4 regions of the Xenorhabdus ishibashii genome follow, and region 2 is predicted to be linked to each of the others. Evidence: predicted binding sites of a transcription regulator. Region 2 holds the regulator's gene; each other region holds the start of a gene.
The links. Region 2 encodes PurR, which represses purine synthesis genes. Its sites were predicted from a motif close to CANGCAAACGTTTGCNTG; they were not measured.

Region 1: a site for PurR is predicted at 1,369-1,386, ahead of Xish_RS08775 (NCS2 family permease). Genes of this name have one in related genera too.
Region 3: a site for PurR is predicted at 760-777, ahead of purH (bifunctional phosphoribosylaminoimidazolecarboxamide formyltransferase/IMP cyclohydrolase). Genes of this name have one in related genera too.
Region 4: a site for PurR is predicted at 1,054-1,071, ahead of purE (5-(carboxyamino)imidazole ribonucleotide mutase). Genes of this name have one in related genera too.

The regions. Positions count from the first base shown of each region.
Region 1 covers NZ_NJAK01000001.1:1,842,147-1,844,357, reverse strand. Annotated here, with positions in the region: gene Xish_RS08775 (NCS2 family permease) at 1-1,086, opposite strand, end outside; gene Xish_RS08770 (amino acid ABC transporter permease) at 1,390-2,133, opposite strand; gene Xish_RS08765 (amino acid ABC transporter permease) at 2,135-2,211, opposite strand, start outside.
Region 2 covers NZ_NJAK01000002.1:432,411-434,621, forward strand. Annotated here, with positions in the region: gene purR (HTH-type transcriptional repressor PurR) at 395-1,420, shown strand; gene punR (DNA-binding transcriptional activator PunR) at 1,424-2,211, opposite strand, start outside.
Region 3 covers NZ_NJAK01000001.1:2,041,137-2,043,347, reverse strand. Annotated here, with positions in the region: rRNA gene Xish_RS09685 (16S ribosomal RNA) at 1-331, opposite strand, end outside; gene purH (bifunctional phosphoribosylaminoimidazolecarboxamide formyltransferase/IMP cyclohydrolase) at 917-2,211, shown strand, end outside.
Region 4 covers NZ_NJAK01000001.1:1,025,742-1,027,952, reverse strand. Annotated here, with positions in the region: gene purK (5-(carboxyamino)imidazole ribonucleotide synthase) at 1-408, opposite strand, end outside; gene purE (5-(carboxyamino)imidazole ribonucleotide mutase) at 405-929, opposite strand; gene Xish_RS04800 (UDP-2,3-diacylglucosamine diphosphatase) at 1,111-1,833, opposite strand; gene ppiB (peptidylprolyl isomerase B) at 1,851-2,211, opposite strand, start outside.

The DNA of each region.
Region 1 (2,211 bases), on a different contig from region 2:
CAAAGCTCCCGCTGTAGCATAAGCAGGCACCATGCTTGCCAGTGGAGAAATAAACATGACCAACAGGAATAAAATACCCACAACAATTGCTGTCAAACCCGTCCGGCCACCAACAGAAACGCCCGAAGAACTTTCAATATAGGCGGTAACCGAAGACGTTCCAATGTAAGAACCCGCCATCGAACTGATACTGTCCACGTACAAGGCTTGTTTCATGCGTGGGAATTTGCCACTACTGTCAGCAATACCCGCTTTATCCGTCACACCAATCAATGTGCCGGAAGAATCAAACAAGTTCACCAACATAAATGAGAAAATAACACCAGCCAAAGCGATATCCAGAGCACCTTTTACATCAACGTTACCCACTACACTCATCACACTGGGCGGCAGATCAAAAATACCGTGATATTCCACATACCCCATCATCAATCCAATGCCGGTTGTCACAATAATCGAAACCAACACCGCCGCATGGAAATTACGTGCTGCTAAAATGGCAATAATGAAAAAACCCAATGTCCCCAACAAGACATTGTGAGAAGCAAAATTGCCGATTGAGACGATTGTGTCGGGATTAGGCACGATAATACCCGCATTTTTCAATCCCATCATGGCGATGAAAAGACCGATACCACTGGTAATGCCCACACGCAGGCTCAATGGGATATTGGCGATCATCCAGTAACGGACTCGCAGGAGAGTCAATATAAACAATCCCACCGCCCCCCAGAAAATTGCCCCCATCGCAACCTGCCACGAAAGACCCATCGCTCCGACCACAACAAAGGCAAAAAACGCATTTAGCCCCATTGCAGGTGCAACGGCAACAGGCAGATTCGCCATCAATCCCATCATAATGCTGCCAACTGCGGCGATTAAACAGGTCGTCACAAATACCGCCTTAATATCCATGCCTGCAACCGCCAGAATTTGCGGGTTAACAAAGACGATATAAACCATCGTTAAAAAAGTCGTCAATCCAGCAATTATTTCAGTACGAATTGTCGTGCCATGTTCCCTTAATTTAAACACGCGATGAAGCAAGCTCTGGCGATTAGCAGAGCCAGAATTTATTGTGCTCATATAATATTATTTCCCCAAAAAAAGCGAAGTTTTCGACCTATCCTACAGGAAACCCATCTAAATCGTTACCCTGAAACGACAAAAAGAAAACGTTTGCTATATGTGTAATCAATAAGTTACATAACATTATGATTATTGGGGGAATTCATTTTGTGACGATATTTTATTCGTTTTTTTTGGTCACGTGTTCAACCCGTTGATGATGGGATATTTACTGTCCAAGTCTCTTGACCTATGAAATATGATCAAGAGACAGGCCTCGCAACAGGGAATGAATGCAATAACGAAAATATTTGCCAGATATTAATTTTGAGGAACCACGGTCAACGTTTTTTTACGCCAAAACCCGAAGATGGCGGTCTTTTTACGCCTCACTGAGAAACGACGGGCCATGTAATTAGCCATTAACTCCAGTGATAAACACATCACAAAATAAACCAGCGCAACGAATAAAAAGACTTCCATCGGATAGACCATACTGCGGTTATTCACTTGGGTCGCCAAAAATGACAATTCCGCGACGCCAACGATATAAGCCAATGAGGTATCCTTGATTAACGCAATCCACTGATTGATAAATGAAGGCACCATCATACGCAATGCCTGTGGCAAAACGATATGCCGCAATACTTCCCAACGATTAAAGCCCAGCGATAATCCTGCCCGCCATTGACCATCACCAATCGCTAAAATCCCCGCTTTGACGCCATGTGCTAAATAAGCCGAAGTAATCAATGCCAATGCACAGACAACGGTCGTAATTTCAGGGATCTCCATTCCCAATACGACGGGCAATAAGAAATACGTCCAGAAAATCAGCATAATGACCGGAATGGCGCGAAAGAAACCCAACACTGCCGCCAATAAGTTGACCCAAAAACCGCGCAGCATCGCCAGTGCAACGCCACCGAGAATACCCAATACGATGGAAATAGTCCCCGCTATGATACTGATTACCAGCGTCAATGCCGCCCCTTCCAGTGGTCCATCGGGAAAGGTTCCCAAGAGCAAATAACGCCAGTTTTCTGCAATAACAGTAAAGTCCATATCAATACCCTCTCGCCAATGTTCTCTGTTGGCGCCATTGTCCCCAGCCTTCCATCATGGCAATAATGGCGATGTAGA
Region 2 (2,211 bases):
CTTCTTTTAGATCTTGGTTAGATCAGGCAAAGGCTTCCCAGAAAAACAATCATGATTAATGCACTACTGGCGGCCAATAATCCCAATTTCAGATCTGTATCCATAGAACATCCTCAATGTGAAAATTAAGACACCTCAACACCATAAATTTTAGGCGGTTATTTGTCGTATTATCGAAAAATCATACCGCAATATCTAATTCATACTCTTTATAGCATCGATTATTACTTTCACTTTTGAGTTAGATCAGACAAAATTCAAAGTTTACCGCTAAATTATTGCCAACCATCATCCCGTATATAAATATATTGGCAAACGATTAACAAATAGCTATACCCGACTAGAAAGATAAAGGGTATATAAATTAGACCAGAAGGTCAGGAGTCCTTTTTTCATGGCAACGATTAAAGATGTGGCTAAACGCGCTGGTGTTTCGACCACAACCGTATCCCATGTTATCAATAAAACCCGTTTCGTCGCCGAAGATACAAAGGCCGCAGTTTGGGCTGCTATTAAAGAATTGAATTATTCCCCCAGTGCCGTTGCTCGCAGCTTAAAAGTTAACCACACCAAATCCATTGGATTGCTGGCAACATCAAGTGAAGCACCCTACTTTGCTGAGATCATAGAATCGGTTGAAAATAGCTGCTATAGCAAAGGTTACACACTGATTTTATGTAATTCTCATAACAACCTTGATAAACAAAAAGCTTATCTCGCGATGCTGGCACAAAAACGAGTAGATGGTTTGCTGGTCATGTGTTCAGAATACCCTGAGCAACTTTTGAGTATGTTGGAAGGCTATCGCAATATTCCTATGGTGGTCATGGATTGGGGAGAATCCAGAGGTGATTTTACCGATGCGATTATTGATAATGCCTTTCATGGTGGTTATCTGGCTGGCCGTTATCTCATTGAACGCGGTCATCGTGATATTGCCTCTATTCCTGGGCCATTGGCAAGAAATACTGGGGGAGGACGCCACCAAGGTTTTCTCAAGGCACTAAAAGAAGCCAATATCGCCATTCGTGATGAGTGGATTGTACAAGGTGATTTTGAACCTGAATCTGGTTATCAGGCCATGTACAAAATCCTGAATCAAAAACATCGTCCAACCGCTGTTTTTTGTGGTGGAGATGTCATGGCTATGGGGGCGATCTGTGCAGCCGATGAGTTGGGGTTGCGCGTTCCACAAGATATTTCAATTATCGGTTATGATAATATCCGCAATGCCCGCTATTTTACACCCGCATTGACAACCATCCACCAGCCCAAAGAGCGTTTAGGACAAATGGCTTTTTCAATGTTACTGGATCGGATCATCAATAAACGTGAGGATGCACAAACTATCGAAGTCCATCCACGCCTTGTTGAACGGCGCTCTGTTGCAGATGGACCTTTTATCGATTATCGCCGCTGACGGTTAATTTTCTTGCAGCCATTCGGCATTAAGCGTTTCGCTATCCCCCAGATAATCAAGTAACCAGCTTAATGCCGGTGAGTGGCTTTTTTGCGACCATGTCAAACAACATGGGCTGTCAGGCAAGGGCTGTTCAAGTTCAAGTGTAATCAGCTTACCTTTACGGATCAGCGGTAGCGCACGGTGTTTGGGCACCATGCCTACACACAATCCATCCATCAAACAACTTAATCCAACATCCCAATCAGGAACAATCAATCTCCGTTGATTATTCAAAGCCCATGTATCACGCTTAGGTAAGCTACGCGAAGTGTCTTCGAGACATAAACTGGGATAAGGCCGCATTTGGTCATCATTCAATTTTTCCGATATGGCTGCCAGTTCGTGTTCAGGGCTGGCTACACACAGCCAAGGCATAAATCCCATATCCCTGAAGCTATATCGCTCACCAACAGGGGAAGCACGTGTTGCTCCGATGGCGACATCCACTCGTCCATCCACCAGGGCATCCCATACGCCATTGAAAACTTCAGGATAGATAAGTAACTCAATATCTGGAAAATGGCGATAAAAATCCAAAATTAGCCGAAGCGTTCGCTCTGGCTTCACGACCTGATCAACCGCAATACTAAATTGCCCCCGCCAGCCATTAGCAACCTGTTGGCACTGGTGCCGAGTGTGATTCATTTTTTTGATAACAGAACGCGCTTCTTTAACAAAGATTGCCCCTGCTTCCGTTAAATCAACATCACGATGACGACGTTCAAATAAAGGTACAGCCAACCAGTCTT
Region 3 (2,211 bases), on a different contig from region 2:
CGTGTCTCAGTCCCAGTGTGGCTGGTCATCCTCTCAGACCAGCTAGGGATCGTCGCCTAGGTGAGCCTTTACCCCACCTACTAGCTAATCCCATCTGGGTTCATCCGATGGCGTGAGGCCCGAAGGTCCCCCACTTTGCTCCAAAGAGGTTATGCGGTATTAGCCACCGTTTCCAGTGGTTATCCCCCTCCATCGGGCAGATCCCCAGACATTACTCACCCGTCCGCCGCTCGCCGGCAGGAAAGCAAGCTTTCCCCCGCTGCCGCTCGACTTGCATGTGTTAGGCCTGCCGCCAGCGTTCAATCTGAGCCATGATCAAACTCTTCAATTAAAAGTTTGATGCTCAAAGAATCTTACTGTTAGTTCGTAATGAATTAACTGTCAGTCACTCTTCAAGACTTTAATCTTTTTTTGCCTTTCGGCTGGGATAGTGTCTTGCGAGTGCCCACACAGATTGTCTGATTAATTTGTTAAAGAGCATTGGCAACCGGCTGTTTCTGCCGGGTTGCGAGGCTGCGTATCTTACGCTTTTCGCCTCCAGAGTCAAGCGATTATTTTCGCTTTTCTCTGCGGCCGTCGTGGCTTGTTTCAGCACATCGCCGGTCAGTGGTGGCGCATTATAGGGAGTTTTCTGGGGCTGGCAATAGTTTTTTTGAAAAAAATTTTCGTTTGATTAATTACACAGCAAAACACCATCTTATACCCATATACACATAGATTTATCCACAAAGAGATATTTTGATAAAATTTATCGAGCATCGCGCAAACGTTTTCGTTACAATTTGCGCAGGAAAAATCACCAAGTGTTTTTTTCAAATTGTTTTGAAATGTTATTGCAGAAACCCTTTTTTCTATCAATCAGTGGATTTTTCCCAATAACACATTCTTGTTTTATGAAATTCAAGGGATCACACCAATGCAACAGCTTCGTCCAATCCGTCGTGCCCTGCTGAGTGTTTCTGACAAAGCGGGGATTATTGAATTTGCTAAGGCTTTATCCAATCGCGGTATCGAACTGCTTTCAACGGGAGGCACTGCTCGTCTACTGGCCGAAGCAGGATTGAATGTCACCGAAGTTTCTGACTATACAGGCTTCCCTGAAATGATGGATGGACGTGTCAAAACACTTCACCCTAAAATTCATGGCGGCATCTTGGGTCGACGTGGACAGGATGATGAAGTCATGGCACAACACCAGATTTCACAGATTGATATGGTGGTCGTTAATCTTTATCCCTTTGCTCAAACCGTAGCAAAACCGGATTGTTCTCTGGAAGATGCCGTAGAGAATATCGATATTGGCGGCCCAACGATGGTTCGCTCCGCTGCTAAAAACCACAAAGATGTGGCGATTGTTGTCAATAGCCAAGATTATGACAAAATTATTGAGGAGATGGATAACAACCAAAATTCACTGGCACACGCCACTCGCTTTAATTTAGCTATCAAGGCATTTGAACATACCGCCGCGTATGACAGTATGATTGCCAATTACTTTGGCAAATTGGTTCCACCCTATTATGGCGAAGCCGACCAGCCATCAGGACATTTCCCACGCACACTGAATCTGAATTTCATTAAAAAGCAAGATATGCGTTATGGAGAAAACAGCCATCAAGACGCAGCTTTCTATATAGAAGAGCAAATCGCAGAAGCTTCGATTGCGACGGCAACCCAGTTACAAGGTAAGGCACTCTCTTATAACAATATTGCGGATACCGATGCCGCATTGGAATGTGTAAAAAGCTTCTCTGAACCTGCCTGTGTCATTGTCAAACACGCTAACCCTTGTGGTGTTGCGATTGATAGTGATATCCATGCCGCTTATGACCGCGCTTTTAAGACCGATCCAACTTCCGCATTCGGTGGCATTATTGCCTTTAACCGTGAACTCGATGCCAACACCGCTCAGGCCATTATTAAACGTCAATTTGTTGAAGTCATTATTGCGCCTTCTATTAATGAAGCGGCACTGCCAATTCTGGCAACAAAACAAAATGTCCGCGTCTTAGCGTGCGGAAAATGGCATTCGCCTGTTGCCGGCCTGGATTTCAAACGCGTCAACGGCGGTTTGCTGGTACAAGATCGCGATTTAGGTATGGTGACGAAAGATGACCTGGTTGTTGTATCCAAACGTCAGCCAACGAAGCAAGAGATGCAAGATGCCCTGTTCTGCTGGAAAGTCGCTAAGTTTGTCAAATCCAATGCGAT
Region 4 (2,211 bases), on a different contig from region 2:
CGGCCGGATACGCCATTGACCACGCCCGTCATAGCCTCCTGTCCGTCGTTTCACAATGATGAAATTCCCTAATTCCGCAAATAACTGTGGCCATTGTTCGGGCGTGGAAAGCAGTTTCCACGGTGCGGTTGCCAGGCCCAACATATCCATGAGCTGCTTTTGTGGCAAGCGATCCGCCAGTTGAGGGAAAATATCACGATTGATAAAAGCCTTATGATGAGCCAATTCGCGGGTTAATGCGGTTTCTGGCCAACGTTCAATTTCTGCGGTGATAATGCTGTTTTGATAAGGCACTGCTTCCGGTTCGGCATCCAAGCCGACAGGATAGACAGCAATTCCCAATGGTTCACCGGCTTGACGCAGCATTCTGCCTAACTGACCATTTCCCAATACACAAACGGGCTTCATGCATCCTCCCGTGGATCTGGGTTATCCAAAACAGTCTGGGTTTGTGCGCTACGCCAATCGGACAAACGTTGAAACAGCGCACTGTCATGCAAGGCCAGAATCTGGGCAGCCAGCAATGCGGCATTCGCTGCTCCTGCCTTGCCGATAGCCAGTGTACCTACGGGGATACCTTTTGGCATTTGAACGATAGAATACAGGCTATCAACACCACTAAGCGCCGCGCTTTGTACAGGAACTCCAAACACAGGCACTAAGGTCTTGGCTGCCAGCATCCCCGGTAAATGTGCTGCCCCACCTGCACCAGCGATAATCACATCAAAACCGTTTTCTTTCGCCTGTTCTGCAAAATGAAAAAGTTTATCTGGTGTTCGGTGTGCCGAAACAATTTCAACATGAAAAGGAATAGCGAGTTCGGTCAGGATATCGGCTGTATGTTGCATCGTTGCCCAGTCGCTTTTAGAACCCATAACAATGGCAATTTTGGTGTGTTTTTGGGGTTCTATTTCTGTTGGAAGAGTCATTGTCGGAGTTATAGCTGTTGTGGGATGATCAGAGCTGGACGTCATAAATCAGATGCTCCTGTATTGGGTGTCTACCAGAACAAAGTGAAATTTCAGACGGCGGATCATATCATGCTAATAGCCCAGGGAAAACGTTTGCGTCGTTTGATTTGTCGATTTTTGCAAAATAGGCGGAAGGTGTTTATAAGGGGAAGGATATCAACTCAATCGCCGTTTCTGTCACTTTGAACATTGAACCTTGCTCATGCCATGCCCCTAATACACCGCGATGCACGGTTTTATCGCCAAACTGAATATCGTGTATTGCGGGGCGGTGAGTATGCCCGTGAATTATCCAATCTGCCTGATATCTTTTAAAATGCTCGATAACCGCCTCTTGATTAACATCCATAATAGATGTGGATTTTTGGCTGTTAGCATATTCGCTACCTGCTCGCATTTTAGCTGCAATTTTCAAGCGGATAAATAAAGGGAGAAGCAGGAATAGCCGTTGTATCCACGGAGTATGTACTCGCTTACGGTACTGCTGATAGTTGATATCATCGGTGCATAGCGTGTCACCATGCAAAATCAGAATACGTTTATCGTGTAGTTCCAGCACTTTTTCCTGTGGCAGCAGAATCAAGCCGCTCTCTCTGGCAAAACGGGAGCCGAGCAGAAAATCACGATTGCCGTGAATGAAATAACAGGGAATACCTTTTTGTTTCAATTCATTAAGTGCTTTGGCGATTTTAATATGCAATGGGTTGGGGTCATCATCACCAATCCAGTAATCAAAAAAATCACCGAGGATATAGAGACTTTCAGCGTGGATTGCATCCTCACGTAAAAAACGCAGAAAACCGGCAGTAATTGCCGGCTCTTGTTCACTGAGATGCAAGTCTGCAATAAACAGTGTACTCATATAGCGTCTAACAGTAATTATTCGCCAACGGTGACACGTTCAATGATCACATCTTCATGTGGCACATCTTGGTGCATACCGCTGCGGCCAGTGGAAACGCCTTTGATTTTATCAACAACGTCCATGCCTTCAACGACTTCGGCAAATACGCAATAACCCCATCCATCTGGACGCTCTGAACGGAAGTTAAGAAAATCATTATCGACAACGTTAATGAAGAACTGAGCTGTTGCAGAGTGTGGATCATTGGTGCGTGCCATTGCGAGGGTGCCACGGCTGTTTTTCAGGCCATTGTTGGCTTCGTTTTTGATAGGATCCTTAGCCATTTTCTGCTTCATACCTGGTTCAAAGCCACCGCCTTGAATCATAAAGCCATTG